Regions from separate parts of the Paenibacillus sp. BAC0078 genome, predicted to be linked through region 2. Evidence: riboswitches for the same ligand, from Rfam matches in the RefSeq annotation. Region 2 holds a riboswitch; the other holds the start of a gene.

Region 1 (5,848 bases), on a different contig from region 2:
GAATAAACCATACAGGTGTCAACAATAAGGCCGGACGTGTATCTTTTGCAAATAGCATAATTATAAGGATGACCGCAAACAACGCCAGGACAACATAATTGATAAATGGGGTAAACGGTGCTTTAAATTTCGATTTTGCCTGTAATTCCGGCTTTGTTCTCTTATATCGTAAGTGGCAAATTAGAACGATACCCCAAACCCATATAAAACAGATAGCACTGATCGTTGTTACGATGCCAAAGGCTTGCTCTGGAATAAGCTTGCTCAAAAGAGCTCCCACGGATAGGACAAGCGTGGATGTCAATAATGCGCTGCTTGGTACATGATTTTTATTCAGTTTTGCAAAACTGGCTGGAGCCTGGTTATTCTTGCCCAAATTATATAGAATCCGGCTTGTTGAAAACATCCCGCTGTTACAAGCAGATGCGGCAGATGTTAATACGACAAAGTTAATAATTCCTGCGGCAACCGGTATCCCGACTAAGCTGAATGTTTTAACAAAAGGACTTTCTGACGGATTCAGCTCTGTCCACGGGTTAATGCATAATAGGGCGATAATTGCCCCAACGTAGAAGAACAGAATTCTTAAAGGAATCTTATTGATGGCCGAAGGAATATTTTTTTCCGGATTAGCTGTTTCCGCTGCCGATACCCCCACCAATTCCACACCAACAAAGGCAAACACAACCATCTGGAAGGAGAGCAGGAAACCCGAAATTCCGTTTGGAAATATTCCCCCATGTCCCCAAATATTTTTAAGTGAAACCGTTCCTGCATCTGTTTTGAAGCCGATCACCAGCAAAATAACCCCGATGGCAATTAATGCGAGGATAGTCACCACCTTGATTAGCGCAAACCAGAATTCCAGTTCCCCGAAATTTTTTACCGTTAATAGATTGAGCCCTAATAAAATGATTAAGCAGATGACTGCAGGTATCCATTGCGGGATATCAAACCAATATTGCACATATACCCCAACAGCGATGATATCAGCCATAGCCGTCATGATCCAGCAAAACCAATATGTCCATCCGGTGATAAACGCTGCCCGCGGTCCAAGATAATCTTCAGCAATGTCTGTAAAAGATTGATATCCTGCTTTAGACAACAAGAGCTCTCCCAGTGCCCTCATAACGAAAAAAACAGCGATACCCACAATTAAATAAGCAAAAATAATGGATGGCCCTGCCAGTTGAATAGCTTTACCCGATCCTAAAAACAGTCCGGTACCAATAGTGCCGCCAATTGCAATGAGCTGAACATGCCGATTCTCTAAGTCTCTCTTTAATTCTTGTTGTGCCAAGATTAGCTCCCCCTCAATATTTCTTTCATGTGAAAAAACGAACAAGTAATAATGCCAATAAAAAAAGAGATTGGATACGCTCCAATCTCCGGGTCATAAGAATAACAAATAATATATGCTATTCTGATTATTATCAGGATAACAAATAAATTATTCAGTACTCTTCTGTCCTTTTGCCTGAGATTGTGAACCCTTCGGCGCCGTGAATTTCCACGGTCTCTCCAGAAGCTGCTCCTGCTATAGTGTGATCCATAGCAATCATAGCTTGCTAACTATTCAGTTTTTAATGGTGTGCCGCTTTTAATTTTTTTCAATACTAAACCTAGTTAAATGTTTTGTCAACGATAATAAATACAATGGAACGAATCCGGTGCCGATGTATTTCTTAATTCGCCATTTGTCCGGCCAGTCGCGGCTCCTTCATCTGCTCACGATCCGGAACAGAGCCGGATGCTGGCTGCAGCAATTGCATTACCGTCTGTGCGCAGCGTTCCGGCTTGTAGACAGGCTGCGGATTCAGTCTTTTCACTTTCCCGTAGCCGCTGCTCCCCGCGCTTTCGCCCGCAATCCGGCGGAACCATATGTCCAAAGCATCCCCGGAGGCCAGCACTTCACCATATCCGCTTTTGACGAAATATTCGCAATTTTTTGTTTCCTGCCCGGGCAGGGACTCAAAAAACAGCATCGGCAGCCCCTTGGCCAGCCCTTCGGTACAGGTCATACCGCCCGGCTTGGTAATCAGCAGGTCGGATGCATCCATCCATTTGCTGATCTCGCGGGTAAACCCGAGCACGATGATGTTGGGATGGTCAAAACGGGGATCATTCCGCAGCTTGGCAGCCAGTTTAGCGTTGCTTCCCACGCAGCATACGATCTGCACACGCTCCCTCCAGGCGGCGAGCCTTGCGATGAAATCCTCTTTGAACAACAGTCCCCAGCCGCCCCCCATCACAAACACGGTAGGCATATCCTTGATGGCCAGTTCTTTTCTTACGACCTGTTTGTCACGGACGCTCCAGAAATCGGGGTGCACCGGAATGCCCGTCACCTGAACGGCTTCCGGCTTAATGCCGCGCTGGATCAGCAAAGCGCGCACTTCCGGCGCGGATACGAGGTAGCGGTCCACACCGGGCGTAATCCATGAACTGTGCGCATCATAATCGGTAATAACCGTGTAGAGCGGAATGTCCATGCCGGACCTCTTCAGCCTGGAAATGATCGCGCTAGGAATGGGGTGCGTACAGATGATCAGGTCGGGCTGCAACTGTTCTATGACCTGGGCCGTATGGTGATAGAACATTGTGTGCAGCGCCATCCAGGAGAAGCGTCCGACCGGCTTTTCATATTTCATGCGGTACATCATGCCGACCAGGGTCGGACTTGTATTCACGGTCGCGCGATATGCGGACAAAATCAAAGGAGCCGCCGTAGGATTTAAAAAGGACCCCAGCTCCATCACCTTCGTTCGAATGTTCCGGTCCATCTTTCTTAATCCGGCAGCCAGAGCGTAACCAGCCTGAGTATGACCGCTTCCGAATCCTTCCGAGAGAATCAGCACTCTTGTTTTGCGCATCGTTATCACCTGCTCCTTATTATCCGCCGCCAATCGGGCAGCCTTATTTTCCGTCAACCAACTCTTTTACAAGTTTATTCCTTCTGCAGCGCAAACAAAATGGTCTGCGGACCGGTCCTGCGGCTGGACTTAAGTCGGGGAGGAGGACAGAACGCACCTTTAGCCGTACGGATGATCATCCGTACGGCTAATATCGTGGTACTCTCCTGCCAGCTTATTGATTATTTCCAGATCTCTCCGGCAATTTCATTAATAAAAGCAAGCTTGCGCCACTGCTGCTCTTCTGTCAGATGGTTGCCTTCTTCCGTAGAAGCGAAGCCGCATTGCGGGCTCAGGCAGATCCGGCTGTCCGTTCGGTATCAAACTATGGTCATTCTTTTTTCGTAACAGGTATCCAAATCTCGCTTTTAAAGGTAGGCGATGTTACCTCCTTACTCTCATTCCATAAGATTTCGGGCCCTGGGGCTAATTCGTAATTTGAACAGGGGAACCATTCAGAATAAATACGCCCCCATACATTTTGTAAAGTATCCGGGAACGGTCCTACTGCTTCGAATACGGCCCAACTTACTGCCGGTACCTCTAATTTTGCCAGATGCTCAGGGCACTGCTTGGTTGTAGCCACGCCAATATAGTGGTCAAGCTCCCCCTTTTCCTCCATGCGTCCTTCAGTAAAATTCGTCGACGCTTGAATCAAGCCCAGCGGTTCAACGTTCGAAAGCCTTTTGAGTTCGTCAATGTCGGTGCTGGTTAAGGAGTTCAACATAGATGAAATCTCTGAATTTACGCCGTTAAATTGGATAGGCACCCTCTTCGTGATACCTACGATACTGAATGCTTCTTTCTCTACAATACGATAATTCATTGCGCATCCTCCCTGAATAGTTAATTGGAAGGTCATACGCGGATAGGCTTTTAAAGATGGGACATGGGACTTTACCAAAGAGGGCAAGATTCCATGCAAGCTTTGAAATGCTCTGGAAAAGGCATCTGCTGAGCTATAACCGTATTTCACCGCCACATCTACTACTCTTAAATCACCGGTTTGAAGCTCAAATGCCGCAAGTGTTAGGCGTCTCCGGCGGATGTATTCCGATAATGTGATGCCTGCAAGGAATGAGAACATTCTTGAAAAATGGTATTCAGAACAACAAGCCAACCTGGCTGCTTCCTTCAGGTCTATGTCTTCATCAAGATTCTCTTCAATATAGTGTAAGGCTCTGTTCAGACATACAAGCCAATCCATTCAAATGACCTCCCTTCAGGTATAGGATAACAAGGTTCGGTAGAACCCATCCGACATCTCCTGCACAATTTTGTAGGGTTAAAAGCTTGCTGTTACTTGTGGTACTATCGTTCTCCAATAGTTCTTTCCTTAGAACGCAGAATAAGATAAATTCTAACAGTTTGACAGCAAAATCAGAGCCGCAATACGGTTATTGATTCGTTGTTGAAGACTTCACCATTGTCACGAAAGCCGAAGCTTTCATAAAGCTTTTTGGCAGCGGTGTTATCGGCTTTATAAGGAATCCAGCAGTAAGGTGCTGGTCCTGCCGGAAAGGTACGGATGAATTCCAAGATTCTTTTCATGGCTTCAGGGCCATAACCCCGGTTCTGATATTGCTTGTCAATCATCAGTCGCAAGATGCAATAGTTGTCTTCTGCCATTGACGGTTCTTCATAACCGGTGGTTCCATAAACCAACATAACAAACCCGACAGGCTCCTCATCCGCGTAAATGATAAATGGGAATGGATGTCCTCCATTGGTTGCAAGAACATAACAAGACGCCACGCTTGATAGATTAGACGCAACAAATTGCCGTTGGTCCTCTGAAACTTCCAAGTTAAACATGGCACGCCGGTTTTCAAGAGTGATTTTTCTGAGCGTAATCATGCAGATCTTCTCCCTTCATCACTTATCGTATTGTGCTGCGGCCGCGTAAATAACAATACAATTCATTCAAAAAAAGTAATAGACTTATATTGAATTTTTTTATCTTTTTGTTTAAAACGGATTCAAGCAATTATTTGTACATATAATTATATTTGTCCTAGTATCAAGACCCCTTTTCGAGGGGTCATTTTCTTTTTCGGGATTATGTAATTATCTCATTTATTTACATTCGCCAAATTACGTAATATAATAATTACGTAATAACATAATCACATTAACGGTAAAGGTTGGTGACCCCAAATCGTGTCTCGTGACTTAAGCAGTGAAATTGATTTACTGAAAAAACAAATGGCAGACCTTCAACGATTAGTTCATCAGTTTCTTTTGGAACGAAAGCCAGCAATCAATCTTCCTGAGACTACACATAAAGATTCAGTTAATGAGGAAATCGATCCAAGTGCTATTTTCTACTCCGGTCATCTTCATCTAAACGGACAACGGGTTAGATGGGAACCGCAAGAACGTCGAATGCAACAATTACTTGGAATAAATAGCGAGAAAGCCGCAAAAGTTCTAGCTGCACTTGGCAATAAGCAACGATTAGACATATTAAGATCTGTTCTTAATGAACCTCTTTCTGGCTCAGAACTTGTTGACCGCTTAAACATGGGTACAACTGGTCAGCTTTATCATCATCTCAAGGCGTTACTAGGAGCAGATTTATTAGTCCAAGAACCCGGTGGAAAGTATGCCTTTCCTAATCACCGTTGCCTTCCTCTTCTTTTGTTGTTAGCGTCTGTCGGTGACTTGCTGGATACAAGTGACTATATCGACATGATGGAAACACGTAATAACGCGGGGATGTATTTGGGAACACAACAGGACTTCGATATGCATCACCTTCTTTGGGCTGTTGTAGAAAACTCAATACTTGAGCATAAAGCAGGACATTGCAGTGAAGTTGGTATTTTCCTACATGGTGATGGAGGTGTCACTATTACTGATAACGGAAGAGGTATACCTGTTGGAGCACTTCCTGACACAGATATACCAGTTGTCCAATCTATTCTAACTGA
Region 2 (5,848 bases):
CCGACGTACGGGCGGATCGGAGAGCCGCGACCGCTGGATGATCACCTATGCGGACCTCATTACGCTATTGCTGATCTTTTTTGTGGTATTGTATGCCATGAGCAGTCTGGATGCCCAAAAATTCAGTATTGTTACCAGTTCGTTATCGGATACCTTCAAGAGCGGAAACCCTGTACTGGATGGCGGCGATGGCGTTCTGGATGGAGAACAAGGGACGAAACCCGGAGGTTCGGGGAATGGGCAGAAAAATGCAAACAGCGGCAATACCAATAATGGGCCTGCTCAAGGGCAGGAAAATCCCGCTGCCAGCCCTTCAGCCAGCACACCCCCTTCAGCAACGGGAGATGATCGAGCGCCGTCAGAGCGTGAGCTGGCCTTCCGCGAGCAGGAAGCGAAGCTGGCCGACCTTATGGGCGTCATCACCCAATATGTCAAAGACAATAACCTGGGCGACCAGATTTTTGTTGCGGATAAGCCGCAGGGCATCTTGATTACGCTCAGCAACCGTTTTCTGTTCGATGTCGGCAGAGCCGAGCTGAAGTCGCCCGCGCTTCCCGCGCTGCGGCAATTGTCCGGTCTCTTCCGCAACATTGGCGCCACCATCAGCATCGAAGGCCATACGGACAATACACCGGTATCGGCAGGCTCGCGGTATAATGATAACTGGGAGCTGTCCGGCGCCCGCGCCCTCTCCGTGCTGCGCTTCTTTCTCGACAGCGAGGGGCTGAATCCGGGCACTTTCCAATATGCCGGCTATGCGGATACTCGCCCTGCCGCCAGCAATGCTACCGCAGAGGGACGGCAGAAGAACCGCCGTGTTGAGATTACGGTGCTGCGGCAGCTTCAAGAGGGAGAATAGATTCGCCGAGGGATTGTACAGCCTCCTGCACCAGTGCCGATCTGCTATGGAAAGGCGTGAATTTTGTGCCGGCAGGAGGCGCGATTGCCTGTCTTAGCTCGGGTATTGGTCGATGCCCTGGATATAATCCCTATGGTGATATTCGCTATGATTGTCCTCACTTTTTTGCCGTTTTTTCGGCATATGCACCCACAGTTTTATTCCGAAATATTGGAGTTTCCTTCCTGAATACATAAGTAAAAAACGCACAAAAAGACAGACCTCACACATTAGTAACATCCGATGTGATATGAGGGATCTGTCTTTTTTATAAGCCGAAAACGGTACAGTTTACCGGGTCTTTATTCTCCAACCAGCTCACGGTAAGCCGCCGCATTCAGCAGACCGGATGCCGCATCTGCGAACTCGCCGGTGATTTCCAGCTCAAAAATCCATCCGCCGCCGTAAGGCTGGTCATTGATCAGCTCCGGGCTTCCTTCCAGCGCATCATTGATCTTGGTCACAGTCCCCGACACCGGGGAATATAGCTCGGACACCGTCTTGACAGATTCAATGCTGCCTACGCTGTCGCCTGCCGAAATTGCTGCGCCAACCTCAGGAAACTCCACAAATACGATATCGCCGAGCAGATGCTGGGCATGATCCGTAATCCCAACACGTACTACACGCCCTTCACCCTGCTGCGCCCATTCATGCTCTTCGCTGTACAGCAGGTTGTCTAGCACTTCACTCATTCCTAGCCGCCTCTTTTCCAAATTTGGAGTTGTAAATTTAGTTATAGACTAAGTTATCGCGCTGCTCAATGTCAATATAACTGACAGGAAAATAAATTTTGTCATCTTTTTGACGTTTTTTTGTTGACAGCAGAGTTGTATACCCGGTTTAATGGAGTCAGTAGAACACAATACGGTTTGCGAATGATGGCATAGGGAGAGACTGTCTCACAGGAGGACAGCGCCGAAGGAGTAAGCCCGGGAGGGTGAATCTCTCAGGCAAAAGGACCTTTGCCGGACGCATCTCTGGAGAGCTATCCGGACCTGCCAGGCAGTGTCACGGATCACCAACGGGGAAACCTGCGCACAAGTGCAGCAGGGTAACTCTCAGGTACAAAGGACAGAGCAGAAGGCTATTTATGCGGGTGCGCATATTTTGTCTTTCGTCTGTCCTTTTTTTGCGTGTAATCAGACAAAGGAGTGAGCACATGGATGCTTTGAAAAGAACACCTTTTTACGACCTCTACTCTGCCTACGAAGAATCCAGATGCATTGATTTCGGCGGCTGGGAGCTGCCGGTGCAGTTTACGGGAATCGTGAAGGAGCATGAGGCGGTCCGCCGGCAGGCCGGACTGTTCGATGTGTCGCATATGGGTGAATTCATGGTCAGCGGCAGCGGCTCGGAAGCTTTCCTGCAGCAAATGACCACGAACGATGTCAGCCGTCTTGCGGATGGCGCTGCGCAGTACACGCTGATGCTCTACCCGAGCGGCGGGGTTGTCGATGATTTGCTGGTATACCGTCTTGGGGAGGAACGTTACATGCTCGTCGTGAATGCCTCCAATATCGACAAGGATTTCCAGTGGCTGCAGGAGCATCTCACCGCTGAATTCTGCGGAGTCACCCTGAGCAATGTCTCGGATGAGACGCTGCTGCTCGCACTCCAGGGACCGCTCGCCGAAACGATCCTTGCTGAAGTAACCTCAGCTCCCCTGGCTGAGCTTAAGCCCTTTCACTTCATCGAGCGTGCCGAAGTGTGCGGCGTGGAGGTTCTGCTCTCCCGTACCGGCTATACCGGCGAGGATGGCTTCGAGCTGTACGCCCCGGTGGAAACGGCCGCGGTCCTATGGAACGGCCTGCTGGCGGCAGGTGCTCAGTACGGCCTGACTCCCGCAGGGCTTGGCGCACGTGATACACTTCGTTTCGAAGCGAAGCTGCCGCTGTACGGCCAGGAGCTGTCGGCGGACATTACGCCGCTGGAAGCAGGTGTCCAGTTCTTCGTGAAGCTGGACAAAGCCGATTTTATAGGCAAGGACGCGCTGCTGAAGCAGAAGGAAGCCGGGCTGCCCCGCCGCCTAATCGGCCTGGAAATGCTTGACCGTGGTATCCCGCGCTCACATTATCCGGTCTACGCGGACGGAGTGAAGATCGGTGAAGTCACCACAGGCACACAGTCGCCAACGCTGAAACGTAATCTGGGCCTGGCCCTGCTGGATGCCGCCTACACAGAGATTGGAACGGAAGTGTACGTGGAGATTCGCGGCAAGCAGCTTAAAGCGACCGTGGTCAAAGCGCCATTTTATAAAAAGAGCCAAGGAGTGAAGCCGCAATGAAGCACCGTTATCTGCCGATGACCGAACAGGACCGCAAGGAGATGATGGAGACTGTCGGGATTCAGTCCGTGGAGGAGCTGTTCGCCGATATCCCGAAGAGCGTCCGCTATGAAGGCACGCTGCCGATGTCAGAGGCGCTTGATGAATATGCGCTGCTGCGCCATATGAAAGAGCTGTCCGATAAGAATGCCAGCTCCGACACCCACACCAGCTTCCTTGGCGCAGGGCTGTATGACCACCATATCCCCGTTGTTATTAATCATGTTATTTCCCGCTCTGAATTTTATACCGCCTATACGCCTTACCAGCCGGAGATCAGCCAGGGCGAGCTGCAGGCGATCTTCGAGTTCCAGTCCTATATCTGCGAATTAACCGGCATGAAGGTGGCAAATGCCAGCATGTACGATGGCGCCACCGCCTTCTCGGAAGCCGCAGTTCTGGCTGCCGGTGCGACCAAACGCAAAAAACTCGTCGTCTCCCGCACCGTTCACCCGGAAGCACGGCAGGTACTGCGCACCTCTGCGGGGGCCTGGGGCCTTGATGTCGTAGAAGTTGACTACAAAGACGGTGTAACGGATCAGGCCAAGCTCGCCACAGCGATTGATGGCGATACTGCCGCCGTCCTGGTGCAGTCGCCGAACTTTTTCGGCGCGATCGAGGATCTCGGGGCGATTGAACCGCTGATCCATGCCGTCAAAGGCCTGTTCGTGGTCAGCGCCAATCCGCTGGCACTTGGCATTCTCGAAACACCGGGCAAGCTCGGCGCCGACATCGTAGTCGGTGATGCACAGCCGCTGGGCATTCCAGCTTCGCTTGGCGGTCCAACCTGCGGCTTCTTCGCCGTAGCCGAGCACCTGATGCGCCGCATGCCGGGCCGGATCGTCGGCCAGACTGTAGACCGCAGCGGCAAACGTGGCTTCGTGCTGACCTTGCAGGCCCGGGAACAGCATATCCGCCGTGAGAAGGCCACTTCGAACATTTGCTCCAACCAGGCGCTGCTTGCGCTGTGCGCTTCCGTCTATCTGTCCGTCATGGGCAAGGAAGGCATGCGCGAGGTTGGCGAACTGAATGTACGCAAGAGCCATTATGCCGCAGACAAGCTCGGGGAATTAACCGGTGCAGCCCCTGCCTTCACCGCACCGTTCTTCAATGAATTTGTCCTGAGGCTTCCCGAAGGCAGCAACGTCAGCGAGATTAACTCCAGACTGCTGAAGGAAGGCTACCTTGGAGGCTATGATCTGGGCCGGGATTATCCCGAGCTGTCCGGACATATGCTGGTTGCCGTAACGGAGAAAAGAAGCAAAACGGAAATCGACCAATTCGCTAGCGTACTGGAGGGCTGTATATGAAACCGGAACAAAGTCTGATCTTTGAGCTTAGCCGCTCTGGCCGCTCAGCCTATTCCCTGCCGCAGTGCGATGTTCCACAGGAAGAGGGCATGGATGCGCTGATTCCCGCCGGCCTGCTGCGCAGCGAGCCGGTAGTCTTGCCGGAGGTATCGGAAGTGGATGTGATCCGCCACTATACCGCGCTGTCCCGCCGCAACTTCGGCGTAGACAATGGCTTTTATCCGCTCGGCTCCTGTACGATGAAATACAATCCGAAGATTAACGAGGATGTTGCCCGCTTCCCCGGCCTGGCGAAGATTCACCCGTACCAGCCGGAAGAGAGCATTCAGGGAGCACTCGAACTGATGCATACGCTGCAAAAGGACCTGGCCGCCCTGACCGGCATGGATGCCGTATCCCTGCAGCCTGCTGCCGGCGCCCACGGCGAATGGACCGGTCTGATGATGATCCGCGCCTATCACGAGAGCCGCGGCGAAGCCCGCTCCAAGGTAATCGTGCCCGATTCCTCGCACGGCACGAACCCGGCCAGCGCCTCCGCAGCCGGACTGGAGACGGTAACCATCCCCTCGAACGATAAAGGGATGGTGGATCTTGAAGCCCTGAAAGCGGCTGTCGGAAGCGACACCGCCGCGCTCATGCTGACGAACCCGAGCACGCTCGGCTTATTCGAGACACAAATCGCCCTGATCGCCGAGATCGTACATGAGGCAGGCGGCCTGCTCTATTATGACGGAGCGAACTCCAACGCGATTATGGGCATTACCCGCCCTGGCGACATGGGCTTTGACGTGGTGCATTTGAATCTGCACAAAACGATGAGCACCCCGCATGGCGGCGGCGGTCCGGGAGCCGGACCGGTAGGCGTAAAGGCGAAGCTGATTCCGTTCCTGCCGCAGCCGACGGTGGTGCAGAACGAAGACAGCAGCTTCTCGCTAAGCTATGGCGGACCGGAATCCATCGGCCGGGTCAAAGCCTTTTACGGCAACTTCGGTATCCTCGTCCGTGCCTATGCGTATATCCGCACCTATGGACCGGAAGGTCTGCGTGAGGTGTCTGAGGACGCTGTGCTGAACGCCAACTATATGATGCACCGGCTGGCGCCGTATTTTGAAATCCCGTATCCGGGTGTCTGCAAGCATGAATTCGTCATGTCCGGCAAAAACCTTAAGCAGTACGGTGTGCGCACGCTGGACGTTGCCAAACGGCTGCTCGACTTCGGCTACCATCCGCCGACCGTCTACTTCCCGCTCACGGTAGAGGAGTGTATGATGATCGAGCCGACCGAAACCGAAAGCAAGGAAACGCTTGACGGCT

The links. Region 2 has a riboswitch for glycine ahead of gcvT (glycine cleavage system aminomethyltransferase GcvT). Riboswitches for the same ligand answer to the same signal wherever they lie in the genome.
Region 1: it holds a riboswitch for glycine, as region 2 does, so the genes downstream of both, ACX1DY_RS31000 (amino acid permease) here and gcvT (glycine cleavage system aminomethyltransferase GcvT) in region 2, are expected to answer to the same signal.

The regions. Positions count from the first base shown of each region.
Region 1 covers NZ_JBTLRW010000037.1:5,219-11,066, forward strand. The annotation lists gene ACX1DY_RS31000 (amino acid permease) at 1-1,303, opposite strand, end outside; glycine riboswitch at 1,459-1,538, opposite strand; gene ACX1DY_RS31005 (MGDG synthase family glycosyltransferase) at 1,689-2,876, opposite strand; partial or broken gene ACX1DY_RS31010 (5-methyltetrahydropteroyltriglutamate--homocysteine methyltransferase) at 3,098-3,223, opposite strand; gene ACX1DY_RS31015 (AraC family transcriptional regulator) at 3,247-4,122, opposite strand; gene ACX1DY_RS31020 (GNAT family N-acetyltransferase) at 4,296-4,772, opposite strand; gene ACX1DY_RS31025 (ATP-binding protein) at 5,076-5,848, shown strand, end outside.
Region 2 covers NZ_JBTLRW010000011.1:170,216-176,063, reverse strand. The annotation lists gene ACX1DY_RS20615 (flagellar motor protein MotB) at 1-859, shown strand, start outside; gene gcvH (glycine cleavage system protein GcvH) at 1,201-1,593, opposite strand; glycine riboswitch at 1,777-1,873, shown strand; gene gcvT (glycine cleavage system aminomethyltransferase GcvT) at 2,061-3,185, shown strand; gene gcvPA (aminomethyl-transferring glycine dehydrogenase subunit GcvPA) at 3,182-4,534, shown strand; gene gcvPB (aminomethyl-transferring glycine dehydrogenase subunit GcvPB) at 4,531-5,848, shown strand, end outside.